4 regions of the Providencia sp. UF-183 genome follow, and region 2 is predicted to be linked to each of the others. Evidence: predicted binding sites of a transcription regulator. Region 2 holds the regulator's gene; each other region holds the start of a gene.
The links. The regulator CRP, encoded in region 2, controls carbon source genes, mostly activating them, when cyclic AMP is high. The targets are predictions, from matches to a motif close to ATGTGANNNNNNTCACAT.

Region 1 (8,146 bases), on a different contig from region 2:
GGCTATTTTGGAATGCACCTTAGGGTAAGAGCTTGTGAATTAATTTGACTTAAAAAGAAGCGAATTTTGCAAGTTGGAAAAGATAAGAATGTTAGGTCTTGTCGCGACGAAAATTACAAGAAGAAAAAGGCAATGCAAAAAACAACGTTAATCTAATTGGAAAACTTTGGAATCTTTTCTTCGCAATATAAAACAAAGAGATAGATAGAGGAATTATGGAACTGACTTTTTTGGGCACCAGTGCTGGCGTGCCAACAAAGGAACGGAATGTCACCAGTATGATATTAAATTTGGTCGGCATTCGAAAAAGTTATTGGCTGTTTGACTGTGGTGAGGGGACACAGCACCGCATCCTCAATAGCCCATTTAAAGCGCCAAAAATTGAGAAGATATTTATTACCCATTTGCACGGTGACCATATTTTTGGGTTGCCAGGGCTATTGTGCAGCCGCTCAATGGGAGGCTCGACAGACCCTTTAACACTTTATGGGCCTAAAGGGCTCAAGCAATATATTGAAACGGTGTTGTCCATCAGTGTGTCTTATATGACTTACCCGCTTGAAATTATTGAGATTGAAGCGGGTCAATTATTTGATGATGGTGAGTTGATTGTAACGGCTTACCCCCTTGATCACCGTGTAGAATGTTATGGCTATCGCATTGAAGAACACGCCAAAAGTGGGCCGCTAGAGGCGAGCAAATTGGCGAGTGATAACATTCCCCGTGGCCCATGGATGCAAGCACTCAAAGCGGGAGAAACCATTACTCTGGAAGATGGCCGTGTGGTGAATGGCGCAGATTACCTAGGTGAGCCTATCCCCGGTAAAGTTATTGCTATTTTTGGTGACACGCAACCAACCCCACTGGCGTTTGAGCTGGCTAGAAATGCGGATGTGATGGTGCATGAAACCACGTTAGAAGCGGCTTTTGCAGAAAAAGCTAACGAACGAGGGCATTCAACGACGGTACAAGCGGCACAATTAGCCCGTGAAGCTGGGGTAAAACGTTTTATTGCCACCCATTTGAGTGGGCGTTATATGAGCGAAGATATTCCAAGGCTACTCGCAGAATGCCAAGCTGAATTTGCAGCAACCCAAATCGCGGAAGATTATTTGACGGTGAAGATTTGACGCCATTTTTATAATGTGTCGAAAAATCAGTAAAAAACGTACACATTTTGGCGTTGTGTTGATTGAGTCGACACGTCGATAAAACGTGTCGAAAAATACGCTCTAAATAGACAAATAGCGTGTTTAGTAAATCACTTTGACAAACCCATTGCGACAGTATGTTTCATACTCATCAGAAAGCTGCCTGTTTGTGACTATCACATCAAATTGTGACAATTCCCCCATATTGGCTGTCGCTACTTCATCAAACAAGTTATAAGGCGCCAATAAAATTTTACGAATGGATTTTTCCATCGCTTTTTTCTTCATAGGTAAATCGTCGATATTATAACAAGTTACGCCATAAGTACCGTGGACACCTGCGGCAGAAATAAAGGCTTTTTTGGGGTTGATTGAGTCAAGCAAGGAAGGCAAAGAAGGGTTGTAAAATGAGTCACTTTTGGGACGATATTCACCGCCACACAATAAGGCAGTGGCATTTTTTTTCTGGCTAAGGGCGAGAAAAACGTTATGGGAATAACAAATTCCCGTAAAGCTGATTTCTTCAGGGATAAGAGAAATCAAGGTTGCCATTTCAATGCCATTATCAAAGAAAATAACGTCATCCTCTGTGACCATACTGGCTGCGAGGTTAGGAATGTAGAGTTCTTCGGTTTGATCTGGCGTGAAAACATCGGCTTGCTGCTCTTGGGCAACTAAGTTAGCAGGTTGGGTAACAGAAACAATATAGCCACCAAGCAGTGACATCGGAATAGGGCCTTCTGCATCTGCGCTGAGGTCTCGGCGAATGGTCATTTCAGAGACTTCGAGTATCCTAGCAGCTTCTTTTAGATGAATGCGTCCTGAACGTTTCAAACATTCACTTAAGCGGCGAAGGCGTTCTTTTTGTTTAGTTTCTATCACCCTACAATCCTTTTATGATATACAAAATTGGCGCGGTTAGACCGCGCCCCATCACTTAGTAGTCACTCGGCTTGGTTGCCGTTCCTGTGACAATTGCAACACTGGCACTTGCACCAACACGGTTTGCGCCTGCTTCAATCATTTTAATCGCCGTTTCACGGTCACGTACGCCACCGGATGCTTTTACGCCCACTTCGCTGCCAACCACTTTACGCATTAATGCAACATGGTGTTCGGTTGCACCCATTGTACTGAAACCTGTTGAAGTTTTCACAAAACCGACGTTAATTGTGCGGCAAATTTCACAAACTTGTGTAATTTCTTCATCCGTTAACAGACAATTTTCTAAAATTACTTTTAATGTGGCATTGCCGCAGGCGGCAAATACGGCTTCAATGTCTTTACGGACAAAGTCTAAATCGCCACTTTTTAACATGCCAACGTTAATCACCATATCCACTTCATCTGCACCACGGCGTACCGCTTCAGCCGCTTCAAACGCTTTTGCTTCGGTTAAGCAGGCACCTAATGGAAAGCCTACCACACAGCAAACTTTGACGTCGCTGTTTTTTAAAAGCTCACTAGCTAAAGGAACATACCCTGTATTCACACATACGGAAGCAAAGTGGTATTCAGCCGCTTCTGCACATAATTTTGTGATATCACTGACAGTCGCGTTAGCAGCAAGTAAAGTGTGATCAATATATTTTGCTAAGTCTTGCATTTTCAACTTTCCTATATAAATGTGGGATATACAACAAAGAATGAGGAAATGTGGTAGATGTAACACTTGATCATTCGTTATTCGAGATCCTAATCACAAATGATATTTTTGCAACATGATAATGTTACTATCATATCATTATGTGATTTATTTAACACGAGGGGCATCATGGATATAGCAGTTATTGGTTCAAACATGGTTGATTTGATCACTTACATCGATCAAATGCCAAAAGAAGGCGAAACGTTAGAAGCGCCCGCTTTCAAAATTGGTTGTGGTGGTAAAGGTGCGAATCAGGCGGTTGCCGCTGCTAAATTAAATTCGAAAGTGATTATGTTAACCAAAGTTGGGGATGACATTTTCGCGGATAACACCATCCGTAACCTTGAATCTTACGGTATTAACACCCGTTATGTTGAAAAAGTACCTTGCACATCAAGCGGTGTTGCGCCGATTTTCGTCAATCAAAACTCATCAAACAGTATTTTGATCGTTAAAGGAGCCAACAAATTCTTATCACCGGAAGATATCGACCGTGCAGCGGAAGATCTGAAAAAATGTAAGTTGATCGTCCTGCAATTAGAAGTGCAGTTAGAAACGGTTTACCACGCAATCTCATTTGGTAATAAAAATGGCATCCCTGTGCTGCTTAACCCAGCCCCTGCGCAGCGTTCGCTCGATCTGGATTTTGCTTGCCGGTGTGATTTCTTTGTCCCAAATGAAACGGAATTAGAAATTTTAACCAATATGCCAGTAGACACGATGGATAACGTCCGCCGTGCAGCACAATCTCTGCTGGATAAAGGGTTGAAAAACCTCATTGTGACCTTAGGGGAAAAAGGCGCTCTGTGGATGACCCGCGATAGCGAGTTACATATACCGGCAATCAAAGTGAATGCCATCGATACGAGTGGTGCGGGGGATGCCTTTATTGGCTGCTTCTCTCATTACTATGTACACACGGGGAATATTGAAGAAGCACTGAAAAAAGCAGTGATGTTTTCTGCATTTAGTGTGACAGGGAAAGGGACTCAATCTTCTTATCCAAGTGTTGAGCAATTCAATGAATTTGTGCAAATCAACACTTCAAACGCATAGCTAAATAATAAAACTCAACGTAGCTGAATACCCTTTGATGTATTAATCCGCCATTAGAGCTGAATAGGAACTCATAGGGTATAAATTATAAAAATATAAGGGTTACTATGAACATTAAGAACATCACTCAGTTACCTGATGGGTACCTGAGCCGGACTCCTCTATTCCAATTTATCCTACTATCGTGCTTATTCCCTCTGTGGGGATGCGCCGCAGCATTAAATGATATTTTAATTACCCAGTTTAAAAGTGTCTTTGAACTCAGTAACTTCGCCTCAGCTTTAGTACAAAGTGCGTTCTATGGCGGGTACTTTTTAATCGCTATTCCAGCCTCTTTAGTGATCAAAAAAACCAGTTATAAATATGCGATTATGGTGGGGTTAATTCTCTATATCGCCGGTTGCAGTATGTTCTTCCCTGCATCCCATATGGCGACTTATACCATGTTCTTGGCGGCAATCTTCGCCATTGCGATTGGTTTAAGCTTCCTTGAGACCGCGGCGAACACTTACAGCTCAATGATTGGCCCTAAGCAATACGCCACATTGCGCTTAAATATCAGCCAAACGTTCTACCCAATCGGAGCTGCGGGTGGGATCTTACTGGGCAAATATTTAGTGTTCTCTGAAGGGGATAGCTTACAAAGCCAGATGGCAGGCATGAATGCAGAGCAAATTCATGAATTCCGCTTAGCGATGTTGGAAAACACCCTCGAACCTTACCGCTACATGATTATGGTATTGGTCGTCGTGATGATCCTCTTCCTCATTACCAAGTTCCCGAAATGTAAAGTGGCAGAAACCCAAGATCATAAACGCCCAACCGCATTAGAAACCTTAAGATATTTAGCAAAAAATAGTCGCTTTAGAAAAGGGATCATCGCCCAGTTTTTATATGTAGGTATGCAAGTTGCGGTCTGGTCATTCACTATTCGTTTAGCGCTGGAAATGGGCGATATTAACGAACGTGATGCCTCGAATTTCATGGTGTACAGCTTTGCATGTTTCTTTATTGGTAAGTTTATCGCCAATATCTTAATGACTCGCTTTAATGCAGAAAAAGTCCTGATTATTTACTCGGTGATTGGTGCACTGTTCTTAATTTATGTTGCATTTATTCCGAGCTTCACCGCGGTCTATGCAGCGGTGATGGTGAGTATTCTGTTTGGGCCTTGCTGGGCAACCATTTATGCAGGCACATTGGATACGGTAGATAACGAACACACTGAAATGGCAGGTGCGGTGATTGTGATGGCAATTGTCGGCGCTGCTGTCGTACCCGCTATTCAGGGTTACGTGGCTGACGTACTGCACTCTTTGCAACTCTCTTTCTTAGTCTCCATGCTGTGCTTTGTGTATGTCGGTATTTACTTTGTGGGTGAACGCCGCTTTAAAGCCAAACAAGAGGCTAAATAACGTCTAGCTTGGGTGGTGAAAGCTGCCCAATTCTCTTAACTCACCGTGAGTATGAAAATGAATACACGAATTCCTCTTCACAAAAGCGTATTTACGGAAAACCCGACGCTTATTCTAAAAAATGACCAATTCACTGCCACCGCATTTCGTTATCACACTGGCGTGGAAGGTTTACGTATTGAAAACCAACAAGGCTACTTAACTATTTTGCCTTTTCTCGGGCAAATGATTTGGGATGCTGAATTTTGTGGCCAAAATCTGAAAATGGAAAATATGTTTTCAGCGCCTAAATCAGTTCCTACAGTTATTGAGACCTATGGCTGCTTTGCTTTTCACTCAGGTTTAATCAGTAATGGCTGCCCTTCACCAGAGGATAATCACCCATTGCATGGCGAAATGCCTTGCGCCCCAATGGACAGTGCTTGGCTAGAATTGACTGAAAATTGTTTAAAAATTTGTGGTGAATATGAGTATATCATGGGGTTTGGCCATCATTACCGCGCTGCGCCGTCCGTTTCATTAACGGCGAATAGCTCGCTGTTTGATATTCATATGTCTGTGACTAACTTGGCTTCAGTGCCAATGCCGCTTCAATATATGTGTCATATGAATTATGCCTACGTGGATAATGCAACATTGACGCAAAACATTCCTGAACACGCGATTAAACTGCGTGAATCGATACCAGGACATGTGCACCCAACGGAAAAATGGCTCGAATTTAACGAAGCATTGAAATCTGGCGCAGTAAAATTAAACTAGCTTAACCAGCCACAAATGTGCGACCCAGAAATTGTGTTCTTTATGGATAATCTGAACCAATACACAGAAAACTCTGAATTTAGAATGACATCGCTAGCGGGGAACACCTTTGTCACGCAATTTAAGTCCAGCGAACTGAACTCTGCAACACGGTGGATTTTATATAATGGCGACCAAAAAGTAGGGGCATTTGTATTGCCTGCAACGTGTCGACCAGAAGGTTTCTTGGCAGCGAAGAATAACCAAACCCTAATTTGGCTCGACGCAGGGCAAACCCGTGAATTTACGGTGACTACAGGTGTTGAACAGTAGTTTTTCACGACTAAAGGCAGCGAGATGCTGCCTTTTACTCATATTGCTGGCATTCATCTTTTAAATCGGCAAGTAACTGCGCGGCATCATTCACTGGTGTTTTTTTCCCATCAGGTTGCATCATTAGAGCGACCTTAATATTCGCTTCATGCATATCAGGTAAAATTTCTGTCATTAAGTGTTCAAGGGTAAATGGCATTGGCGTAAAATTTGTCCATTCGCCTGTTAAGCACAACTCCACATACGCTTTTGCAGGCCATAGGGGAAGAGAGAGGCACTTGCCATCATCCCATGTCGTGACGAGGTTCTGCCCATCGCCGATGCCCCAAACTTGCTGCCAATCGGCGATTTTTCCAACAAAGTAGCGGTACTTTTCGGGCGAACTTAACGCCGAAACATTTTGAATTTCTTTCTCATTAGGGGAAAATATTGGGCTATTCATTATTGGATGATCTAAAAAGTAATTGATAATTATTGGGATAATAATATTTATAATTGTTATCTTAATAACACGATAACGTCAAACAACACACAGTAAAACGATTAAAAAATATCTATCAGATGAATTTTAGGGCGGTTAGAGATGATAGAAGTATTGCTTGAAAAATATGCCATTGGCATGACCATTATTGCAGTGTGTCTCATGCTGTATGTTGGTTTCGAGATATTCCATAAGCGACGTAAACATAAGCACAAACATAAAAGCATTATTATTCATATTATTCAAACGGTTGTATTATGTGGTATCGTGGTGGTAGCTGCGCAATATGTAGACATGGCCGCGGCAGATTTTGATTTGAATTTTATTTCCACCCCATTGGTTAATTTTATCACGATCGCATTGATTGCTTTGATTTTAATGCGAAAATTATTCCAGCTTGCCAACCGATTAGAAAAAACACAAATTAAAAAAGGCAGTGACCCCACTTCGGCTCGTATCGTTGCTCGGGTGTTCAAAACCACCGTATTTGTCATTATGGTTCTGTTATTTGGTGAACATTTTGGCTTGAGTCTGTCAGGGTTGATGGCGTTTGGTGGCATCGGCGGTATTGCTATCGGCATGGCGGGTAAAGATATCTTGAGTAACTTTTTCTCAGGGTTGATGCTGTATTTTGACCGACCATTTAACATTGGGGATTGGGTCAGTTCGCCCGATCGAAACATTGAAGGCACGGTAGTGGAAATTGGTTGGCGGATCACCAAGATCATCACCTTTGACCATCGGCCATTGTATATCCCCAACTCGGTATTTTCGTCCATTAGTGTGGAAAACCCTGGGCGCATGACCAACCGGCGGATCAAAACGGAAATCGGCTTACGTTACGAAGATTCCGATAAAATTGGTGCGATCGTCGACGATATTCGCACGATGTTGCAGCAAGATGAAAATATCGATACCAGCCAAACGCTGCTGGTGTATTTTGATGCGTTTGCGGATTCGTCGTTAAATATTATGGTGTACTGCTTTACCAAAACCACGGTTTGGGCAGAGTGGTTAGCGGCGCAACAGGGTGTTTATTTAAAGATCATTGAGATTGTTAAGCGCCACGGTGCAGACTTCGCCTTCCCATCACAAACATTGTATGTGGAAAAAAACCACTAACGTCCCATACAGGATAAATTGACCGACTGATTTCATAGATTACGGTTATTAGTTGGTCATTTTATCTGTAAATTTAAACTTATTTGATTTTATATTTCGGTGGGGTTATTGAGAGGCATGAATATTTTTATGCTATTAACCAGTGGCTTATAAAAAATATTCGACTCCACGTGTTTTCCATTTTTTTACCACAGCGCAA
Region 2 (8,146 bases):
CCAAGAAGATATTCGTTACTTGGATTCAATTTATCAAATTTATAATACTGAATAGAAACAGTTACCATATAACTTCCCTGTTCAATTACATAACCACCTAACAATCAACTGAAAAACAAGATTGTTTTAGTTAATAAATCTATTATTCGAACCAAATCAATGGTACGCACAGTGCCGTCAGCAATCCCATCGTCCAGTTGAAGATAAACCATGCACGGCGGCTACGAAGAAACAAGCTAATTAGCGAACCAAACCCCATCCAAATAAGGCCTGCCACCAAATTCACAATCACAAAAGCAACACTCATCACAATTATAGATTGAGTAAATAACTCGCCGGGCAGGCTAAACCCGCCAACAGCCCCTAAACCCATCATCCATGCTTTTGGGTTTAAAAACTGCAATAAACCGCCCTGATACCAAGTCACGCTTTTTGCCACTTCGCTATTTTCCTTAAGTGGTGCATAATTTGCTGTTGCGGTTTTCCACGCAAGCCATAAAAGGTAAATACTCCCTGCAATCTTTAAAACGATATGAATAGCAGGATATAGCAGTAAAAGCGCAGCAATCCCAAATGCAGAGAGGTAAAGTATGGACTGCATACCTAGCATGATCCCTAGGCATAATGTGATAGTACGGCGAAAACCATAGTTTGCTGCACTTGAAGTCAGCAACATATTGTTAGGGCCGGGTGTGACTGCTGCAATGAATAGAAATGTAAAAAGTGAAAAAATCAGCCCCAGTGTCATTTATACTTTAATCCTCAAACTCAAATTTGTTTACTTGCATCACAAAAAAATAACAGTATGTTATGTGACTCACAAGAGTCCCCATTAAATAAAATAAGGCTATGTCAGAAAACTTTCGTCCGATAAGTTGGGCTAAGAATCCACACCTCCAAACGTTATTGCCAAGAATTTTTCGCAGGACACCGAAAATTAAACCTCTTTGGCAGAGACTTGAATTGCCTGATGGCGATTTTATCGATCTTGCTTGGAGCGAAAAACCTGAGCTCGCTGCACATAAGCCGCGTTTGGTCATTTTTCATGGCTTAGAAGGCAATTTCAAAAGCCCCTATGCTCACGGTATGCTAGAAAGTGCACAAAACCAAGGCTGGTTAGGTGTGATTATGCATTTTCGGGGTTGCAGCGGCGAGCCCAATCGCCAACAGCGTATCTATCACTCAGGTGAAACCAATGATGCTCGTTATTTCTTACGCTGGCTAAAACAAACTTTTGGTGATGCACCAACAGCCGCTGTCGGTTATTCCCTTGGTGGCAATATGTTAGCGTGTTATCTCGCTGAAAGCGGTCAAAATGCCGATGTAGATGCAGGCGTTGTGGTCTCCGCCCCATTAATGTTGGAAGCCTGTTCATTGCGTATGGAAAAAGGGATTTCCCAATTTTATCAACGCTATCTACTCAATGGCTTAAAGCGTAATGCGACTCGTAAACTGGTTCGCTACCCCGGTTCCTTGCCATTAAATTTGTTACAGCTAAAACAACTGAAACGTATTCGTGAATTTGATGATGTTATCACCGCTCGTATTCATGGCTTTGATGATGCAACGGATTATTATCAGAAATGTAGCGCCCTCCCTAAGCTTGCCTATATTACGAAACCAACGTTAATCATTCATGCCAAAGATGATCCTTTTATGGCACCTGAAGTCGTTCCTGATTTATCCCATTTACCTAAAAACGTGGAATATCAAATGACTGAACACGGTGGCCACGTGGGCTTTGTGAGTGGGACATTAAGAAAGCCTCAAATGTGGCTAGAAACCCGGATTCCACAATGGCTAACTCCTTATTTAAATAAGGAAAAAGAATGATTATTCCTTGGCGAGAGCTTGCGCCTGAAACACTGGATAATCTGATTGAAAGCTATGTGTTACGCGAGGGCACCGACTACGGCGCCCAAGAAAAAAGTCTGCAAGATAAAGTGAACGATGTGAAACGGCAGTTAGTTTCTGGCGAAATTGTGCTAGTCTGGTCAGAATTGCATGAATCCGTTAATTTCATGCCTAAAGCCCGCTAACCCGCTTCGTTCGCTGTTTCTGAAATAGTGGCCATAAGCGCAACACAGGGAGTCCGCTATGTCCAAAAAACACCCGATTATTGCCATCACTGGTTCAAGCGGTGCTGGCACGACCTCAACTAGCCAAGCATTCCGTAAAATATTCCATCAATTAAATATCCAATCTGCTACGCTAGAAGGTGACAGCTTTCATCGCTATACGCGTCCTGAAATGGATATGGCAATCCGTAAAGCCAGAGAACAAGGCCGCCATATTAGTTATTTTGGCCCAGAAGCCAATGACTTTGCGCTACTTGAGCAAACACTGGTGGATTACGCCAAAACGGGCTGTGGAAAATCACGAAAATACCTACACACCTACGACGAAGCCGTGCCTTATGGTTTACAACCGGGTACATTCACCCCTTGGGAATCGTTGCCAGAAAAAACGGATGTGCTGTTTTATGAAGGCTTACACGGTGGGATAGTGACACCTGAGCACAATGTTGCGCAACATGTTGATTTACTTGTCGGTGTTGTGCCTATCGTGAACTTAGAGTGGATACAAAAGCTTATCCGTGACACCACTGAGCGCGGGCACTCCCGAGAAGCGGTAATGGATTCAGTGGTACGTTCGATGGGGGATTACATTAACTACATCACGCCGCAATTTTCTCGTACCCACATTAACTTCCAACGCGTACCGACTGTGGATACCTCAAACCCGTTTTCAGCGAAAGCCATTCCTTCACAGGATGAAAGTTTTATTGTTATTCGTTTTCGTGGGCTTGAGCAGATCGATTTTCCCTACCTGCTATCAATGATATCAGGCTCTTTTATCTCTGCGATGAATACTATTGTCGTGCCTGGCGGGAAATTAGGTCTCGCGATGGAATTAATTATGACGCCAATAGTCGAAAAACTCATTAGCCAGAAACATAGCTAAATTGTTTTTTAATTATTAAACAAGATGCTTACCAATAATTAAGATAAGCATCTTTAAATTCAAATATATTAATAATAATTAAATTTATTTTTAATTTTTTATTTCAAAGCTATGGGTCACTTCGACAGTTTTTTCCAACATCAACGCGACCGAACAATATTTTTCAGCCGAAAGTTGAACGGCACGTTCAACGGCTTTATCCGTTAATTCATTCCCTGTTACAATAAAATGCAGATGGATTTTAACGAAATAACGTGGCGCCTCTTCACGGCGCTGAGAGGTTAATTTCACTTCACAGTCGGTAATATCATTACGGCCTTTTTGTAAGATGGATACCACGTCAATTGCGCTACAGCCACCCGCAGCCATTAATACCATCTCCATTGGGCTTGGTGCTTTATCGCCTGCGTTACCGTCCATCATCACTTGGTGGCCTGACGCTGACTCACCTAAAAAAGAGAGTCCTTCTACCCATTTAACTCTTGCTTCCATTTTATTCCCCTTGAAATGAAATCGATTTAAAGGCTACATTGTTCCATAGATATAATGAATGTTATATCAGCTTTATTCTGCTGAAGCGATACAGGGAAGACTTTCTGTATTGGATATGCTACAAACAATACTTAGTTGATAGGATTAAGATCAAAACTCAACGTTGTATTTGATTATATTATAGTGTTGATATCAGTTTGTTTACCCTAACCATGAAAAGCGGTTGATGCAATGTTGCTCTTCCTGTTATTTAGGGTATATAAGACAAATTAATATGCTAAGCTAGTGACTTTAAAGCCAGCCTTTCTGGTACGCTTTCCGGATGGCTGCAATAACATACAGAGGATAACGCTAATGGTTCTCGGCAAGCCACAAACAGACCCTACTCTTGAATGGTTTTTGTCACACTGCCATATTCATAAGTATCCATCCAAGAGCACACTGATCCATCAGGGTGAGAAAGCAGAAACCCTTTACTACATCGTTAAAGGTTCAGTGGCTGTTTTAATCAAAGATGAAGAAGGCAAAGAAATGATCCTCTCCTACCTGAATCAGGGGGATTTCATTGGTGAGCTTGGATTATTTGAAGAAGGGCAAGAACGTACTGCGTGGGTTAGAGCAAAAATCGCCTGCGAAGTTGCTGAAATTTCTTACAAAAAATTCCGTCAATTGATTCAGGTTAACCCTGATATCTTAATGCGCCTCTCTGCGCAAATGGCAAGCCGCCTGCAAACCACGTCAGAAAAAGTGGGCAACCTCGCCTTCTTAGACGTAACTGGCCGTATTGCACAAACGTTACTGAATCTAGCCAAACAACCTGATGCCATGACGCATCCAGACGGGATGCAAATCAAAATCACCCGTCAGGAAATTGGCCAAATCGTTGGTTGTTCCCGTGAAACTGTCGGCCGTATTTTGAAAATGCTGGAAGATCAAAACTTAATCTCTGCGCATGGTAAAACCATTGTTGTTTACGGTACACGATAATTAACCTTTCGCCTCACTCCCTTGGTGGGGCGCACACTTTCAAATAGCGTTGTATCATCGATATAACGCTATTTTCCCAAAATACGATTATTTTATATATCATTTTTTAATGAGTATCGTTTCTTTATATTTTCTCTATTTAGCTCTCTATAAAATAATAATTATAATATTAAGTAGGGTTATATTTATGAAAATTACACTTAGCAATTTGTCAGGTCATTCCGATATTTTTAAAAACATTAGTAATTCCGATGATTTTATAAAGAAAATCTTTACTGTTACTGCTTCATCGAGAAAAGAACCATTATCCACTCAGCGGCAATCTAAACCATCACATGCTTGTAGCCTAGAAAGCATTGACTCAGCTTATGAAAGTGATTCAGAAAGTATAAAGGATACTAAATTATTACACTCTGACGAATTTAAGTATAAAGTTGATCAACTGAAAGGTCGATTATATAAGTTTTATGCATCTACTTTTTATAATGAGCAAGATGCCAATTCGCTAATAAAAGAAAATCAGACAATTTTTGAAAATTTCAATCGCGCTGATGAAGAAATGCATGGATATGCCAATTTTTTATATCGGTACGTTAAAATTCCAGGGGTTAATATCAACACTCCAGAAATAAAGGATGAAATCATAAAAAACTATCATCCACCTAGGCAACTAGAAAATAAAAACGGTACTAAAATCCCCTTAATAATTCAAAGAAACACAAAAGAAATTATTAATGTTAATTCCCCATTAGAGCAAGTTAAACAAAAAACAACGCCTTTTTCTCAAAAAAAAATTACATATGTACACTATAGAGTTGCTGACAATATTCAAGAGCATTCTAAATCAACCCCTCTACCTAAAAGCACTTTTGATTTTAAGGGGAATATATTACAAACAAAAACATCAGCATTAAGAACACAATATATCAAGCAACATTACAAACTATCTAACAAATCTACGCCATTAGACCATAAAGAACGAAAACCTCACTTAAATAGGAATGTCACTTCAATTAAAAACTCTGACTTAATAAAAATAAGCAATAGCATTAAAAAAGAAAAAAGACTAATTATGGAAATGAATTCACTTAAAGATAATATCTTTGAAATACAAAAACAAATTCACATTAATGATAATTTATTGAACGAATTAAAAAAATAAATCATTCAATAAAGTGTTTTCTTTTTTCATTTAAAACCATCATTAAGTCAATGATTAATTACATCTTATCAACATAACAATGTCATAAGATAAAACCAACATATTGAATAGGTTAATAATTTCAATATTAAGCATGAATATTTAATTAATAAATTACTTTTTAGTATTAATATAGGATATGACTATGAAAACTAATCCCCAGAACAATACCACAACTAGCTCACTATACAAAGAAATTTCATCAACTGGAGCTACAAGAGAAACACCCACTATTATACAAAAAATTAAAAATATAAAAGTAAATAACCCATTCTCATCTTTTCGTTTTAACAAAAAAGATGTGGAATCAAAGTTTCACATAAACCTAACAGAAAATGAATCACAGGAAAAAGAATTAAATTTATTCCATACATTAAACTCAAACAAAAAAACAATATCCACCCTCGAAAATAAGCTAATAGAAAAATCTTTTAAGATCCCACAATTCATCAAAGATTTAACAAATAAAATAGAAAAATCCATTAATAACTTGTTAGATAAGAATAGTTTTTTTAGTGAAAATCCCGCTACAGATGAAATCATCGAAAAGCAAAATGAAACAATAGGCTACCTTAAACATTACCAAGATTTATTAGACAGAAATGAAAAATTAACAAATAAACAAGAAGAGCTAAAAAACGAAATTGATGATCTGAAATCATCCATAAGATATGAGTCAAAAATAAGAGGAATTTCACACTTAAAAAAAGAAAGTAAATACCTTTCTTCATTAGAAGAAGAAGTATCAAAAGAGATTAACATGGAAGAAAAGAATGAAAAATTGGAAAGTTTAATTAACATGCAAACGACAGTAAAAAATTTACTAACTGGTGAACTAAAAGACATAAAAAATAAAATTCACAATATTACATTGGATAAAAGTGCTCTAGAAAAAAACATTTTAGCTATAAAAAAACCAATAATGAGCGAATTTTTAGTTACTTACGATGAAGACAATACGCCTATATACCATGATGAATCTCACAACTTTGATTTTGATGATGTATTTGAAAAAAAATCGGAAGTAGAAAACACAAAAAACAATGAAAATATTGATAATTTAATATTTGAAAATAATTCATTATATAATCTAATAGATGAGTTAGTTAAAAACAAAATTAATTCAACAAGTATGTTCCATGAATTAAAGCTTAAAAATGATATAAAAGATCATGAAATTAAAGCACTAAGGGAAATACTTGCTAATAAAGAGAAAATGATGACCTCTATTAGTCTCACTTCATTATCTTCTGGTTACAGTTCCGATAATGAGGCTAATAACCTTACACCAGACACTAAGGTTAATGAGAAAAAAACAGCTCAAAAAAAAGAGAAACTAAAAAATAAATACCCTTTAGCCAAGAATAAAAAAGTAAATAAATATTCACATGAACATAAAGTTCAATGCCTAGCTGCTGGAATACCCAGTAATAGCTCAGAAGAGCAATTACAAGCACGGTTAGAGGACCAAGCTAAGATGAAAAAAATGCCATTACCAGCTCAATAGCCGTTATAAAAAACAATTTTTTAATAAGTTGCAGAAATCATTCTGCAACTTATCTTTCACTTATTTCAGCAACTTCCCGATCGCCGTCTCTAATTTCGCCATACCGCTGTTGATTTCTTCTTCAGAAATAATCAGTGAAGGCGTAAAACGCAGTACATTAGTGCCTGCATTTAACATCATTAAGCCTTCTACAGCACTGGCTTGCAAAACATCTTTCGAACGGTTTAATAGTTTGCCATCTAACTCCGCGCCGATTAATAACCCCATTCCTCTGATCTCGGAGAAAATGCCATATTTATCGTTCAGCTTATTTAAATGAGCAACGAATAGCTCGCGACGTTTTTCGACACCTTTTAACACTTCTTCAGTATTAATAATATCAAATGCCGCATTACCTACCGCGCAAGCTAATGGGTTACCACCATAAGTCGTCCCATGAGAACCGACTTCCATGGTTTTCGCGATTTCTTCTGTGGTGATCATTGCACTAATTGGAAAACCACCGCCCAATGCTTTTGCCGTAGTTAAAATATCGGGTGTCACATCATAGTGCATATATGAAAATAGTTTACCTGTACGCCCCATTCCACTTTGCACTTCATCGAAAATTAATAAGGCGTTATTTTCATCACACAGTTTACGAACACCTTGCAGAAATTCTGACGTAGCCGCAGTGACACCGCCCTCACCTTGTACAGGCTCTAAAACAACCGCACAGGTATTCTCATCTATCACTGCTTTAACCGCATCAAGGTCGTTAAAAGGCACATGGATAATGTCCGCAGGCTTTGGCCCGAAGCCATCTGCATATTTAGCTTGTCCACCGACCGAAACGGTAAATAATGTGCGCCCGTGAAACCCCTGCTTGAAGGCAATAATTTTGGTTTTATAAGGGCTGTATTTTGTGATGGCATAACGACGTGCTAGTTTAAAAGCCGCTTCATTGGCTTCGGAACCTGAGTTCACAAAAAACGCGCGATCGGCAAATGTTGCTT
Region 3 (8,146 bases), on a different contig from region 2:
AAGCCTAACTGTTTTGGATTGATATCAATACGTGTGCCTTTAATGATCCCCGCTTGCTTCATTTTTTCAACGCGAACGTGAATTGTTCCTGGGCTTACTGCAAATTTTTTGGCTAATTCTGCGTAAGGCGTACGCGCATTTCCCATTAATTCGTGAAGTATGTCACGATCGAGATTATCGATTTGATAATTTTCTGGCATTATTTTGCCTCCATTTTAACGATTATTCATTTTTATACCCATTTTTTTAATCAAAATAAACAGTAAAGGCTTTTTTTAATGATGGATATTGAATTTATGCCTCATTTTGTTGCTTAATCTATACATCGGCTAATACAGCAAACAAATTATGGGTAATAAATTATGGACAAGTCATTCATCGAACATCAGCAACAAATTAGTTTTGTAAAATCCTATTTCTCACGTTTACTTGAAAAAGAACTCGGTCTAATTGAAGTTCAAGGGCCAATCCTTAGCCGTCTTGGTGATGGTACGCAAGATAACTTATCAGGCAGCGAAAAAGCAGTTCAAGTGAAAGTGAAATCAATCCCAGGTGCGACCTTTGAAGTGGTGCACTCATTGGCTAAATGGAAACGTAAAACGTTAGGTCGTTTTGGTTTCAGCGAAGGCCAAGGACTCTATACGCACATGAAAGCGTTGCGTCCGGACGAAGATCGCTTAACCCCAATCCACTCCGTCTATGTCGATCAGTGGGATTGGGAAAAAGTGATGGCAGATGAGGAACGTACACTTCCTTATCTGAAACAGACAGTGGGTAAAATCTACAAGGCAATAAAAGAAACAGAAGCTGCCGTAAGTAAAGAGTTTGGACTGGCACCGTTCCTGCCAGACCAAATTCACTTTATCCACAGTGAAGAGCTGTTACAGCGCTACCCAGACCTTGATGCAAAAGGCCGTGAGCGCGCAATCGCGAAAGAACTTGGCGCCGTTTTCCTTATTGGTATCGGTGGTAAGTTATCCAGCGGTGAATCACACGATGTCCGTGCACCAGACTACGACGATTGGACAACAGAAAACGAAGACGGTTTTTGTGGTTTAAACGGTGACATCCTTGTGTGGAACCCTGTATTACAAGATGCATTTGAGCTGTCTTCCATGGGGATCCGTGTTAGCCCTGAATGCTTAACACGTCAATTAAGCTTGACGCAAGATGAAAAACGCATGGAATTAGAATGGCACCAAGCGCTAGTTAAAGGTGAAATGCCACAAACTATCGGCGGTGGTATCGGCCAATCCCGTTTAGTGATGTTACTTCTGCAACGCCAACACATTGGCCAAGTCCAATGCGGTGTATGGGCGCCAGAAACGCAAGAATCTGTTGAAGGTATGCTGTAATTAGCGACTAAAGCGGCGTAATAGCCTGCTTTTTAACCCGGTGTCAAAGCGCCAAATATGGTCGAAGATTTTCATGATGCCGGGTTTCCCATAATTTGACACTGATACCGCATGGAAGCGGTATTTTCCTTTCTTTTGCATGGTTTTGATTTTTTGAATGAGTTCATCGGGTAAACGCTGAGCCACAAAATCAGAAATAACCACTGCATCTGCATCCATCCATTGTTTTGATTCTAATTTGACGGTTGTTTCTTGCAAGCAAGCAGCAAGGTCTGTTCCGCCTTTAAATGTTTGATGTAAAAACCGAACGCACTGCTCCAACCCATCCGCAGATAATAAATCGTAATGCACAATATCGGTGGAAAACAGCATCACATGGCATGCGCGGTTATCGGCTAACGCAATTTTCATTAGCGCAAGGCAAAATGCCTTTGCACAGCGCTCATTTAATCCCCCCATTGATCCCGAAGTATCAATACATACTACAAATGGCCCTCGAGGCTGTTCTTCATCATGGTGATGTGTAATGGGGCGCAGCACTTTTCTTTCTTGCCAGCTATCCCCTTGCAATCGATAAGTTAATAGCTGTTTTTCCAGTAATTTTCGATAAAACTCAAATTCAATTTCTTCGATACCCAGCATAGCGAGCTCAGCGGGTAATAAACGCAAAATATCATCACTTTGGTTTAAGCCATTAACTTGTTCAGGTACTGTTTCTGGCACTTTCTCCATGATAGTCATTGCTTCTAAAACCACGCTATCATCGGGAATAGCTTGCGCTGTTTGGCTGCGCCCTAATAGTTGGGCTATTTTTTCAAGCTCAGGCTGTTGGCGTAAAAATTCACTGTAGCGATTTAATAGCTGGTCATTATAAACAGAGGTCATATTCACCCCTTTGCTTAAATCCCACAAACGACCAGCCGCTCGTTCATTTTCACCCAGAATATCTTCTAAATTTCCACTCAAGGCTAACCTGCGTTGTAATTCCGCCAGCAACTGCTCTTTCTCTTGCTCTAACAGCTCTTTATGCAGGGTTGTGACTTGCAAAATTAAGCTGACTCGCCACTTTTGGACAAACAAAGCTTGCCTTGCACTGCGGTTGTCAATTTTACCGCTTTGTAGCTGGTTTGCTTCTCGGTAAAACGGCGAGTCGATTTGGTTAAGCCTTTCTATTACAGAAGGAAGTCGCGTAAAAAAAGCGTCTGTTGATATCCCAAGGGATTGCCTATACAGCTCAAACTCTTCAGAAAGTTGCGCGGGAACTAACGCATCTTGCAGGCGCTGTTTTAGGTCTTTTTTCCAGCTAGATAAGTCTTTTAATAATGCCTTTTTTAAACGGGGATGTTTTTCAAAAAATACCGCCAATTGCGGCGTAGCAAGGAGAGAGATAATAATCTCTTCTATTAACTGGCTTTCATTAACCGAAAGCAACATCTCCAGAGTGGCTAAACTCATCATAATTATTCAGCCACTTTTCCTGTGATTTGGTTGCGTAATTGCGTTAATTTCTCTGCAAGTTGTAGAAAACTTTGCTCAATATCCGCCAGCCAATGGGCTTCAATAAAAAGGTTGGGTTGTTGTTTTTCAAATTGATAACGAGCAGTTTGGATATCTGATTGAATTTTATCCAGCTTATCTAACCATTCTTGATTATTTGATGTGGGGGTTTGTGTGGCTGTTTTATCTTGGATATATAAGGTTGATGATTGATGGCTGATATCCAATAACTGTATCTGATTTAAATTATTTACCTCAGCGGCAATTTCTTGTGCAAAACCAATACCATTTAAATGAGCGGATAATGTCGTGCCTTTATTTAAAAATAAAGTGAGTGCTTTTTTGTCTGTGGTAACAAACGTCACTTTCATATTATGCAATTGTAATGGACGATGTAAAAACAGCGTGATCCGACCTTCATGAAGATGCTCAGGTAACACATACGAGGCCTTACGAGCAAACATCGCATTGTTTTTATTTACTTTAAATGCATCTTGGCTATTTTGATCTTGCGTGGATGACATCCATTGCTGGTAAATTTGCTCAATTTCACGGGTAAATTTACGCTGCTGCCAACCCTCTTCTTGTAAAAGGGATTGAATTAATCGCGGTAATGCATTCATCGATTGCATATCGTGCCACAGGCAATCTTTCAAAAGTACAATATCAAGGGGAGAGACGCTGCTGCGACCATTAAAAAATGCACTCGCTTGTAATAAATACACCGCTTTTTTCCAACGTCTATCTGAGACATAAACCTGCTTATCCGCGGCATCTAATTGTTGGCGTAGTTGGTAGACTAGCTCAAAACAGTGATCGGGCAGCGTAATTTTTGGAATTTCTTGTTGCCACTGCAGGTACTCTTCATCACTGATTTTTAAATGCTCAGGGACTTGGGATCCTTCTAACGACGATTTTCCCGTCAATAATGCACGGAAGTTTTGTTTTTCCTGTACTTTATCAAGCCAAATACGCACCAACATACGGTCAAAAAGGGCTTCTAAACTATTATCAGCATCAGGTAATTCGTTTGAAGCCGTGACAAGCAAACGCATGGGAATGGCTTTTTCTTCATCGCCATTACGGAATTTGCGTTCATTAATAGCCGTTAATAGCGTATTGAGAATCGCGGGGCCTGCTTTCCAGATTTCATCTAAAAAAACCACTTCAGCATCAGGCAAATAACCTTTCGTTAAGCGTTCATAGCGCCCTTCATCTTTTAAGGCTTGAATGGATAAAGGGCCAAAAATTTCTTCAGGCGTCGAAAAGCGCGTCATTAAGTATTCAAATGCATGGGCATGACGAAAAGCATATTTCATTCTCCGCGCGATTAAGCTTTTCGCAATACCTGGAGGGCCTAATAGAAAGACACTTTCACCACTGAGTGTGGCTAATAAACACAAGCGTATTGCCTGTTGGCGTTCATACAAACCGCTTTCCAGGTAATTACTCAGTTGGGCGATACGCTCAGCAAGTTGCATAACAGTTCCTTTCTATTGGAGAGTTCTTGATAAAGGCTATCAATTCCTTTTATTACATACTGCGGCCATTTTTTCCATTTTTCTTTGATGTACCCCAAAAAACAAGAAAAAACGATTCAGCTATAAGTGATTCAATAAGTTATTGTTTTTAAGCTTATCCCACACTAACGAAACGTTTCGATGATGATCACAAATATCGACTATCAATATTGAGTTGTGACTTATCTAAACTATGATTGTATAAGCGAAACGTTTCGCTTATCAGAAATGGCGGTGAAAAAATGAAAAAAGGTGTTCTGCTTAATGCCAATATTACTTCAGTGATTGCAAAGTTAGGTCATACCGACCAAATCACACTGGCGGATGCAGGCTTACCCATTTCAGCGGGGCCTGAGCGGATTGATTTAGCGATAACGCAAGGGTTACCTGATTTCATGGCTGTTTTGCGAGTGGTTACGCAAGAAATGCAGGTCGAAAAAGCGATTATTGCAGAAGAAATTAGTGCAATGAATCCCACCATGGAAACGGCTATTTTAACGCATTTGAATAACCTACAAACTGAACAAGGCAATCAAATCGAAATCATCTATTGCAGTCATGAACGTTTTAAACAGCTAACTCATGACAGCAAAGCAGTCATTAGAACAGGGGAATGCTCGCCATTTGCGAATGTAATCCTATGTTCTGGTGTGACTTTCTGAGGTGACTATGCAACCTTTATTAGAACTTATCGGTATCGATAAATCATTTCCGGGCGTGAAAGCGCTCAGCGGTGCGACATTAAATGTCTACCCCGGAAAAGTCATGGCGCTGGTGGGGGAAAATGGGGCTGGCAAATCAACCATGATGAAAGTGCTCACCGGTATCTATCAAAAAGATGCAGGTAAAATTCGTTTTCTGGGTAAAGAAGTGGCGTTTAATGGGCCAAAAAGCTCCCAAGAAGCGGGTATTGGTATTATTCACCAAGAATTAAACCTGATCCCTGAGCTGACGATTGCAGAAAATATTTTCCTTGGGCGTGAGTTTGTTAGTGCGTTTGGCAAAATTGACTGGAAAAAAATGTTCAGTGAGTCAGACAAACTGCTCAAACGCCTCAACCTTGATTATGACAGCCATCAAACCATTGCTGAACTTTCGATTGGGGAACAGCAAATGGTGGAAATTGCTAAAGTCCTCAGCTTTCAATCCCAAGTGATCATCATGGACGAACCAACGGATGCGCTTACTGATACAGAAACGGAATCATTATTCCGCGTTATCGAAGACTTAAAAGCACAAGGCTGCGGTATTGTTTATATCTCTCACCGGTTAAAAGAAATCTTTGAAATTTGCGACGATGTCACCGTGTTTCGTGATGGCCAGTTTATTGGCGAAAAACCCGTTAGCGAATTAGAAGAAGAAAAACTGATTGAAATGATGGTGGGAAGAAAGCTTGAAGACCAATATCCACGCATTGATGTTCAAGCGGGTGATACCCGTTTACAGCTTGAAAATGTTTCAGGCCCCGGTGTAAGCAATGCCAGTTTCACGTTGAAAAGCGGTGAAATTTTAGGGGTTTCAGGGTTAATGGGCGCAGGTCGAACTGAATTGATGAAAATCATCTACGGCGCAGCGACTAAGAAATCAGGCACAATTAAGCTGGAAGGCAAATCTGTCAATCTGAAAACCCCGCAAGAAGGCCTAAATAGCGGCATTGTGTATATTTCAGAAGACCGTAAACGTGATGGATTAGTATTAGGCATGTCAGTTAAAGAAAACATGTCGTTGACGGCTTTGCGTTATTTCAGCCGTGCGGGTGGCTCACTTAAACACGGCGAAGAGCAACAAACGGTCAGCGACTTTATTCGCCTTTTCAATATCAAAACTCCATCGATGAACCAAATTATTGGTAACCTTTCTGGCGGAAATCAACAAAAAGTGGCTATCGCACGAGGGTTAATGACCAGACCCAAAGTGTTGATCCTTGATGAGCCAACGCGTGGTGTCGATGTTGGGGCAAAAAAAGAAATTTATCAGCTAATTAACCAGTTTAAGAAAGAAGGGCTGAGCATCATTTTAGTCTCTTCAGAAATGCCTGAAGTGATTGGAATGAGTGACCGCATTTTGGTGATGCACGAAGGTCATATCAGCGGCGAATTTACCGCCAAAGACGCGACTCAGGAAGCCTTAATGGCTGCCGCAGTGGGTAAAAATTACGGCTCAGTTCAGGAGTTATCAGTATGAGTTCAACAACTGCATCATCAAAACGCTGGTTCAGCAAAGCTTGGCTGATGGAGCAAAAATCATTAATTGCACTATTAGTCTTAATTGCCATCGTATCAACATTAAGCCCTAATTTTTTTACGGTGAATAACCTATTCAATATTTTGCAGCAAACGTCGGTAAACGCCATCATGGCGGTAGGTATGACGTTGGTTATCTTAACGTCAGGGATTGATCTGTCGGTAGGCTCATTACTTGCATTGACGGGCGCGGTTGCTGCATCGATGGTTGGGGCGGAAGTCAACGCCTTGGTTGCTGTTGCAGGGGCATTAGCACTGGGAGCCGCAATTGGCGCATGTACTGGGGTTATCGTCGCGAAAGGGAAAGTCCAAGCCTTTATCGCAACATTGGTGATGATGCTTTTATTGCGCGGGGTGACTCGTGTGTATACCGATGGTAGCCCGATAAACACGGGCTTTAGTGATAATGCTGATTTATTTGGCTGGTTTGGTATTGGTCGCCCATTAGGTATTCCTACCCCGGTTTGGTTAATGATCATTGTTTTTGCGGCGGCATGGTACATGTTGCACCACACTCGATTAGGCCGTTATATCTACGCGTTAGGGGGCAATGAAGCGGCAACTCGTTTATCAGGCATTAACGTCGATCGCATCAAAATTATTGTGTATGCCTTATGTGGTTTGCTGGCGGCACTGGCCAGTGTGATTGAAGTTGCACGTTTGTCATCGGCGCAACCTATGGCAGGTAATGGGTATGAGCTAGATGCTATCGCCGCTGTTGTACTGGGTGGCACAAGCCTTGCAGGCGGGAAAGGGCGTATTGTCGGTACGTTGATTGGTGCTCTGATCCTTGGTTTCTTAAACAATGGCTTAAACTTATTAGGTATTTCGTCGAACTATCAGATGATTGTCAAAGCGGTCGTCATCTTACTTGCGGTACTTGTTGATAATAAAAAATAACCCTACAGGAAACGATTATGAAACTGAATAAATTAGCGACATTGTTATCAGCTGTTGCACTGAGTGCAACCGTTAGCGTCAATGCGATGGCAAAAGACAGCATTGCGTTAGTGATTTCAACATTAAACAACCCTTTCTTTGTGACGATGAAAGATAGCGCACAAAAAGAGGCAGACAGACTGGGCTATGAATTGATCGTTCTAGACTCACAAGATAACCCAGCAAAAGAATTGGCAAACGTGCAGGACTTAACGGTTCGTGGAACAAAACTGATGTTAATCAACCCAACAGACTCTGATGCGGTGGGTAACTCTATCCTAATGGCAAACAAAGCAAAAATTCCTGTTATTACCTTAGACAGAGCCGCTAATAAAGGTGAAGTCGTCAGCCACGTTGCTTCGGATAACCGTATGGGCGGTAAAATGGCGGCCGATTATATTGCACAAAAAACAGGTAATGAAGCCAAAGTTATCCAATTAGAAGGTATTTCAGGTACTTCAGCAGCACGTGAGCGTGGTGAGGGCTTTAATACAGGTGCTAAAGAGCACAAATTTAATTTACTGGCGAGCCAGCCTGCTGACTTTGATAGAACAAAAGGCCTTAACGTTATGCAAAACCTGCTAACTGCGCA
Region 4 (8,146 bases), on a different contig from region 2:
GAAACGCGAGAAGTATATTGGCAAAAAGCATTAGAAGCGGTAGGGAATACAGAAAAAGAAGCTGAATTAAGTCTAGGTATCTTAAATACGATGGTTGATAGTATGTATGATGCACCTGCTAGTAAGCAGCCTCAAATACATCGTTGGCTTCGACGGATTGCGGATATAGACAACATTTATGACAGTGGAATTATTACTTTAAAAAATACTTATGATTTTTTTGACTCACCTAAAGTGTATGTAGATATGGATTACATTAAAGGGTTAACATATGAAACAGGTAACCCTTTAATCGATAGGGGAACTAACAGATTTTCATTCTGGGATTTTCCATCTGGCGATAATAACCGATTTTCTGTATAAACTGATTGGCGAGGGCAAACTGAATTTGAACATAAAAACCCTCTTTCAGATTACTATCTTGAAAAACCTGATTATATGTTGCCTGAAACGGGTTTATTTGATTCACCATCGATTAATTATAAACCTGATGTGGAATATTATGATCGTATGATTGATAATTTAAGAGATAGTATGTCATCAATGAATAATTCAATGAGCTCATTTGACGATAGATACTCAATGCCTACAATGCCAAGTGTACCGGAGTTTAGTTATAGTGGTTATTCTTCTGGTGCATCTTTCAGTTTTAACTGAAATTTAAAATTGATAATAATAAAAGATAAATGTGTACTATGATCGCTTGCAACAATAAACGGTTATTGCTTTCTATTCATCTTATTAGCAATAACCGTTATGTTTAACTAAATATAAAACTAATCCAAATAAACCAATTCCACTTGTCGGCAACCTAGCGCACTTAAGGTATTTTCAGTGGTACACCATTGTTTCACTATCGCATCTTGTTTTTCAACCAACTTAGCTTGCTCAATGGCATGGATATCTTTACCGGCAAGGTTAATCATAATTAACGCGGCTTGCAGTGGTGGTAAGCTTGGGTTGAATGCGGCATTTTCAGCGTAGCGCCCTGTAAACAGTGAACCATCTTTAAGCTGCACTGCAATACCTGAATGGGATTCACTATAAGGTGCATGGGATTGATTAGCAGCCTCAATAGCGGCACTTAACAGCCTGTCGCGGCTTTGGTTGTTATAACCATGCTGGACAGAATCAAGCAATAGTGTCGTAATGTTTAAATCGGCTGGGCCAAATGAATCAGGTAAATAGTGATGAAGTACCGCAGGCTCACGGCCCGGTAAATGCACCATAATTTTACCACCTTCGCGCAATTCATTCATAAATTGTCGGCAATGGCCACATGGGGTGTAATTCACGGTGATCGACGTAATTTGCTTTTCGCCTTTCATCCACGAATGGGTGATCGCACATTGCTCCGCGTGGATCACTTGCCCCATCGAAACATGACTAAACTCCATATTGGCGCCGAAATATAAATTACCGCTAGCGCCGCAAGCGATTGCACCAACGTGAAAATGGGAGATAGGAGTGACGGCATAGGCCGCTGCAAAAGGGAGTAGTGAGAATGCTAATTCTGAGTCGCTAACACCGCTTTGCGCTTTAATGTGTTGTACTTGCTCAGCCGTTAGCATTCCGGCGAAATCGGATTTATCAATGATAGGTCTAAGTACAGACTGTAGCTTCTCTGGAAGCTCGGCCCAAGCGGCCTTAAATCTTGAATGCATGAGTTACCCTCCCTATTTAATTGCTTTCATTCTATTCAATAAAGCACATAATGAAATGTGACTTAAATCACTAATTTAAATGAAACATATGAAACAAATTCTTTAATTGAGAGATATATCTCATGTTTTTAGTGTTCAATGATAAGTAAGAGAATATCGTTTTCCCTTACTCATCATATTTAACTGGGCGTGTAACTAATAAGATTAGCTAAAAAGATGCAAAATGACAGGAAATATAAATGGCGCACTTAACGAGGTGATCACCCCACAGGTCATCAATGCGAGTGAACTATAAGCCCCCTCAATGTAATTGACTTCAGCGCAACGTGCGGTACCTAATGCGTGGGAAGCCGTTCCCATCGCAAGCCCGCGAGACGCATGGGTGCGAACACGTAGGGCATCAAATAAACTGTGCCCGAACATTGCGCCTAAAATACCCACAAACAGCACGCAAGCAGCGCTAATTGCGGGGATCCCTCCAATTGAATCAGCAACTGCCATCGCGATGGGGGTTGTGACTGATTTCGGCAATACAGAGGCAGCGATATCCGGCGTTGCTCCAAGCCAAAATGCAATTGCTGCACCACTGAACATCGCGACGATGCTACCCGCAAAGCAGATGCTAAATAGGGATTTCCATTGGGCACGAATTTGGTGCATTTGCTCGTAAAGAGGGAAAGCCAGTGCCACAACGGCAGGTTGCAGTAAATCATTCAGGATTTTACTGCCCGCAAAATAATGTTCATAAGAGGTATTGGTGATAACCAATATGGCAATAAGCACCGCAATGGTGATTAATAATGGGTTTAATATTGGTAGCTTAAATTTTACTGACAGTTTGCGAGCAAGATAAAACACCACAATTGTCAGCGGTAATGACCACCAAATGTGCGTTAACATTATTCGTTCCCCTTAGTTTTATCATTATTAATCACCGAAGAAATTGGCTCTTCAGGGGGAAGGGGAACTTCATCAGGTTTAGCGCCGATGACAGGGCGTTCTTTGTGAATATAGTTGGAACTGATAGCGACTACTATCATGACTATTAAGGTGCTGATCATGCAAGAAACCACAATCGGGATCAGTTGCTGACTCAGTAAGTCATAGTAATTCATGATCCCCACACCGATAGGCACAAACAGAATGGTCATATTTTTCAGTAAAATACTGCATCCGGGTTGTGCCCAGTGAGCAGGGATAATTTGCAGTGCCAGTAGTGCAAACAGAATGAGCATACCAACAATACTGCCGGGAATGGCAAAAGGAAGTAGGGTAGAGATAAGGTTTCCGACAATCAGGCAGAGGTAAAGTATTGCGAAAGCGCGCAAATACTGCCATCCCGTTATCAGCACCTGTTTAAATGACATGAGATTTGTCCTGTAGCTTGATATCTATTCATCATACAATTAACTTGATAATTGTGCTACTGATCACAATAAAAAAGGCAATAAAAAAGTGGAGAGTTTTTGCTCTCCACTTTCACTGGCTTAAAGAACCGCTATAACAAGTTAGTGTTACTTAACTTGCATACCCGGCTGTGCGCCGCTATCAGGGCTAAGCAAATAGATATCTTTCCCACCAGGGCCTGCTGCCATGACCATACCTTCGGAAATGCCAAAGCGCATTTTACGTGGTGCAAGGTTAGCGACCATCACCGTTAAACGGCCTTCCAACGCTTTTGGATCTGGATAGGCAGAACGGATGCCTGAGAACACTTGGCGTGTTTCACCACCGATATCTAACTGTAATTTCAGTAGTTTATCTGACCCTTCAACAAAATCCGCGTGTTTGATTAGTGCAATTCGCAGATCGATTTTTGCAAAATCATCAAAGGTGATTGTATCTTGGATTGGGTCATCCGCCAGTGGACCAGTCACTTGCTGGATTGGCTTGATACTTTCTTTTGATGCTTCAACCATCGAATCCACTTTTGTCATTTCAATACGGTTAAACAGGGCTTTGAAAGGTGCAACATTGTGGTTAAGTAATGGTGTGCTAATCGCATCCCAAGACAGTTCAGTATTCAAGAACGCTTCTGCACGTTTGGTCAGACCCGGTAAAACGGGTTTCAGGTAAGTCATCAGAATGCGGAACAGGTTGATACCCATTGAGCAGATATCTTGCAATTCTTGGTCTTTACCTTCTTGTTTAGCAACCACCCAAGGGGCCTTTTCATCCACATAACGGTTCGCGATATCAGCTAATGCCATGATTTCGCGGATCGCTTTATTGTATTCACGATTGCTAAAATCTTCACCGATGACTTTTGCCGCGTCAACAAACTGTTGATATAGCTCAGGCTCTGCTAAGTTTGCAGATAACTTGCCATCGAAGCGTTTAGCAATAAAGCCTGCGTTACGCGAAGCTAAGTTAACCACTTTATTCACGATATCGCTATTGACGCGCTGGACGAAGTCTTCAAGGTTTAAATCGATATCATCGATACGTGAAGACAGTTTTGCTGCGTAGTAATAACGTAAGCAGTCTGCATCCAAATGGTCTAAATATGAGCGCGCTGTGATAAATGTGCCACGGGATTTGGACATTTTCGCTCCGTTAACCGTGACATAACCATGGACAAACAGGTTAGTTGGTTTACGGAATTGACTGCCTTCTAACATCGCAGGCCAGAACAGGCTGTGGAAATAGACGATATCTTTACCGATAAAGTGGTAAAGGTCTGTTTTCGAATCTTTATTCCAGAACTCATCGAAATTCAGATCACCACGTTTGTCACACAGGTTTTTAAATGAACCCATGTAACCAATTGGTGCATCCAACCAGACGTAGAAATATTTGCCCGGTGCATCTGGGATTTCAAAGCCGAAATACGGTGCATCACGGGTAATATCCCACTGTTGCAGGCCAGACTCGAACCATTCTTGCATTTTATTCGCCACTTGCTCTTGCAGTGCGCCTGAGCGAGTCCATGCTTGTAGCATGTCGCTAAATGCAGGTAAATCAAAGAAAAAATGCTCTGAATCACGCATCACAGGCGTTGCACCAGAGATAACCGAACGTGGGTTGATTAATTCTGTTGGGCTGTAGGTTGCGCTACACACTTCACAGTTATCACCGTATTGGTCTTCTGCTTTACATTTCGGGCAAGTGCCTTTAACGAAGCGGTCTGGTAAGAACATGCCTTTTTCTGGGTCGAAAAGCTGAGAAATAGTGCGATTTTTAATAAAACCGTTATTTTTCAGTTTCCCATAAATCAATTCTGATAATTGTTTATTTTCTTCACTGTGTGTGGAGTGATAATTATCATAGCTAATGGAAAAACCCGCAAAATCGTTCTGATGTTCTTGGCTCACTTCTGCAATCATAGCTTCAGGTGTGACACCCAGCTGCTGTGCTTTAAGCATGATTGGGGTTCCGTGCGCGTCGTCGGCACAGATAAAATGAACCTCTTTGCCGCGCATTCGCTGATAACGGACCCAAATATCAGCCTGAATGTGTTCCAGGATATGACCAAGATGGATTGAACCGTTAGCATAGGGTAACGCACAGGTTACCAGTAATTTATTCGCGACTTGAGACATAGTAACTTTCTTACTTCCATTATTTGAAAAGGGTCTTTGATGTTAACCGATCAAAACCATCGCTGCTAGGGGTATAAAAGATTAATTGGAAATTTGTTGGAAAAAGAAATTTTTGCCTCTTCGTGGCTTTTCCTGCGCTTGGTAATCACTATTTTTCGTGTTCTCTGTTATGATTAACCTCAGTCAAAGTATATCCGTCTAATCTCAGGTACCTTATCGAGTTATATAGGATATCTATAGTTCAAAAATATAAATAAAGGAGCCGGGATGAACGATAAATCCCCCGAGCAGAACAAACCAGAACTGCTGACTGAACAAGTCTCCAAAGTTTTGGCTTCATTTACACACCCAACGCTGCAACGTAATCTGATTTCTATCAAAGCGTTACATCATTGTGCGATGTTAGACAATGTGCTGCACGTCGAATTAGTCATGCCATTTGTTTGGAAAGGCCCTTTCCAAACGCTGATTAGCGAAAAAACGGCAGAGCTAAAACAACTCACAGGCGCTCATGCAGTTGAATGGAAATTACGCCACGATGTGACAACGCTAAAACGCGCGAACGATTTGCCTGGCATTAAGGGCGTGCGCAATATTCTGGCGGTGAGTTCAGGTAAAGGCGGCGTGGGGAAATCCAGCACTTCCGTCAACCTCGCGTTAGCACTGGCGCAAGAAGGGGCGAAAGTCGGTATCCTTGATGCGGACATTTATGGCCCGTCGATTCCAAATATGCTAGGCACAACATTAGAGCGCCCAACGTCTCCAGATGGCCAACACATGGCGCCAATTATGGCGTATGGTTTAGCGACTAACTCAATCGGTTATTTAGTCACTGATGATAATGCGATGGTCTGGCGTGGCCCGATGGCAAGTAAGGCGTTAATGCAAATGCTGCAAGATACCTTATGGCCAGATTTAGACTATTTAGTTATCGATATGCCACCGGGAACCGGTGATATCCAATTAACACTATCACAAAATATCCCTGTAACAGGCGCGGTTGTGGTGACAACACCACAAGATATCGCCTTAGTTGATGCCATGAAAGGTATCGTGATGTTTAAGAAAGTGAATGTGCCAGTGCTAGGTGTTATCGAAAATATGAGCGCACATATTTGCAGTAATTGTGGCCATGTTGAGCCAATTTTCGGTACCGGTGGTGCAGAAAAACTGGCTGAGAAATACAACACGAAGCTGTTGGGCCAAGTTCCGCTGCACATTTCTTTGCGTGAAGACCTTGACCGTGGTCAACCAACCGTTATGCGCGACCCTGAAGGTGAATTTGCGGATATTTACCGTGAAATCGCATCAGGTATTTCGGCATTAATGTATTGGGAAGGGGATAAAATCCCAACGGAAATTTCATTCCGCGCAGTGTAATTTAGCGTAATTTAATAAGGGCTATTTAGTGTTTAACATTAAATAGCCTTTTTTATTTGTATTGAACACCAACCCAGCAATTTCCCTTTTTCTGATTTATCAGCGGATTGTTTCTCTATTGAGAAAGGATAGCGTAGAATAAAGCGATATGGTTGTTGATGAATTCTTTCCTATGGGCAAGCCCTAAAAGGTGATTATGAAATTTTTAATTTTTATTGTCGTAGTGGTGCTGATCGTTATTTATTTTTATAACCGCATTGTAGCATTACGCGAAGCCGTAGTTTCCAGTGAAACTGAAATTTCAGTTCAATTAGACAGACGCGGAAAAGTGTTTGATAGCTTACTTGCGACGGTGAAAAAATATTTAAGCCATGAAACGGAAGTGTTCAGTAAAATTACCGAACTGCGTACTCAGGCTCAAAATGCAACGGGTGATAAAGCACGTGAAGCGGAAGATGCATTATCCAAAATGGTGAGCAGTGGGGCGATTAACGTTGCAGTTGAAGCTTATCCAGAGCTGAAATCTGACGCAATCATGGCAAATCTGCAAGAAGAAATTGTGTCTTCAGAAAATAAGCTTTCTTTTGCGAAACGTGGTTATAACCGTACATTAGAAACCTACAATGCTTATATCGCGTCGATGCCTGCCGCGCTTATTGTTGGCATTATTCCTAGCTTAAAAATATCGAAAGAATATTGGCGTCTTGACGAAGAGACGATTAAGTCTGAAGAGTCACGTCGTATTAATTTCGACTAATTATCGGTTAATTGTTATTTAGAAAAATTATCGGAACAACTTAGGACGTTCCGATAATTATCTGTGATAGAAAGCAGGGTATTTTATGGATTTTCGTAACGTCATACGCAAAAATAATATTCGGACTCGTTTTGTGGTAATGAGCTATATTTTTATTATGCTTATCATTGGGTTATTAGCGGATATTGCCACGCATCCAAATGAACAGTTAGATTTGTTTGATAATGCAATGGAATTTGTGACGTTAAAAGAAATGCCAATTGCGACATTTATCGTTTTAGGTTTGACATTCCTAGGTTTGATTTATATTCATTTTCGGGGCCATAAAATGATGTTGGCAGGGATGAATGCGAAAGAAATCAACCCAGAAAATGCCATCAGTTCAGAAGAAAAACAGCTGTTTAATATTATTGAAGAGCTTAGCTTAAGTGCAAGTTTAGGCTATATTCCTCGTTTATATATTTTAGAAAGTGATGAACCAAATGCATTTGCCGCAGGTTGGAATGGCCGTAATGCATTGGTTGGTGTGACTCGCGGTCTACTTCAAACATTGAACCGGCAAGAAGTGCAAGCCGTTCTGGCGCACGAGGTCGGTCATATTATACATGGTGACTCGAAGCTGACCCTGTATGTGGGTATTTTAGCGAACGTGATTTTGACGGTAACTAACGTATTTAGTCAGATTTTTATTCGTACCGCAGGACGAAGCCGCAATAATGCGGCGAATAAAGCCCAAATGATTTTAATGGTCTTGAATTTTGTGTTGCCATGGATCACGCAAATTCTGTATTTTTATTTATCCC

Region 1: a site for CRP is predicted at 2,898-2,915, ahead of deoC (deoxyribose-phosphate aldolase). Genes of this name have one in related genera too.
Region 3: a site for CRP is predicted at 4,509-4,526, ahead of rbsD (D-ribose pyranase). Genes of this name have one in related genera too.
Region 4: a site for CRP is predicted at 3,083-3,100, ahead of AC4IFT_RS09680 (CidA/LrgA family protein). Genes of this name have one in related genera too.

Annotation. Positions count from the first base shown of each region.
Region 1 is NZ_JBSICD010000025.1:3,091-11,236, forward strand. It holds gene rnz (ribonuclease Z) at 216-1,130, shown strand; gene deoR (DNA-binding transcriptional repressor DeoR) at 1,254-2,033, opposite strand; gene deoC (deoxyribose-phosphate aldolase) at 2,089-2,757, opposite strand; gene rbsK (ribokinase) at 2,926-3,855, shown strand; gene fucP (L-fucose:H+ symporter permease) at 3,963-5,270, shown strand; partial or broken gene AC4IFT_RS18940 (aldose 1-epimerase family protein) at 5,328-6,344, shown strand; gene AC4IFT_RS18945 (DUF2750 domain-containing protein) at 6,379-6,786, opposite strand; gene AC4IFT_RS18950 (mechanosensitive ion channel family protein) at 6,928-7,947, shown strand.
Region 2 is NZ_JBSICD010000017.1:83,930-92,075, reverse strand. It holds gene AC4IFT_RS15810 (hypothetical protein) at 1-68, opposite strand, end outside; gene AC4IFT_RS15805 (LysE family translocator) at 143-748, opposite strand; gene AC4IFT_RS15800 (hydrolase) at 850-1,833, shown strand; gene AC4IFT_RS15795 (YheU family protein) at 1,830-2,039, shown strand; gene AC4IFT_RS15790 (phosphoribulokinase) at 2,098-2,964, shown strand; gene AC4IFT_RS15785 (OsmC family protein) at 3,055-3,456, opposite strand; gene crp (cAMP-activated global transcriptional regulator CRP) at 3,811-4,443, shown strand; gene AC4IFT_RS15775 (hypothetical protein) at 4,631-5,605, shown strand; gene AC4IFT_RS15770 (hypothetical protein) at 5,790-7,151, shown strand; gene AC4IFT_RS15765 (aspartate aminotransferase family protein) at 7,212-8,146, opposite strand, start outside.
Region 3 is NZ_JBSICD010000010.1:4,830-12,975, reverse strand. It holds gene asnC (transcriptional regulator AsnC) at 1-200, opposite strand, end outside; gene asnA (aspartate--ammonia ligase) at 363-1,355, shown strand; gene viaA (ATPase RavA stimulator ViaA) at 1,356-2,813, opposite strand; gene ravA (ATPase RavA) at 2,816-4,333, opposite strand; gene rbsD (D-ribose pyranase) at 4,615-5,034, shown strand; gene rbsA (ribose ABC transporter ATP-binding protein RbsA) at 5,042-6,556, shown strand; gene rbsC (ribose ABC transporter permease) at 6,553-7,515, shown strand; gene rbsB (ribose ABC transporter substrate-binding protein RbsB) at 7,533-8,146, shown strand, end outside.
Region 4 is NZ_JBSICD010000008.1:89,039-97,184, forward strand. It holds gene AC4IFT_RS09665 (hypothetical protein) at 1-363, shown strand, start outside; gene cdd (cytidine deaminase) at 777-1,664, opposite strand; gene AC4IFT_RS09675 (CidB/LrgB family autolysis modulator) at 1,869-2,564, opposite strand; gene AC4IFT_RS09680 (CidA/LrgA family protein) at 2,564-3,031, opposite strand; gene metG (methionine--tRNA ligase) at 3,179-5,206, opposite strand; gene apbC (iron-sulfur cluster carrier protein ApbC) at 5,474-6,586, shown strand; gene AC4IFT_RS09695 (LemA family protein) at 6,783-7,343, shown strand; gene htpX (zinc metalloprotease HtpX) at 7,429-8,146, shown strand, end outside.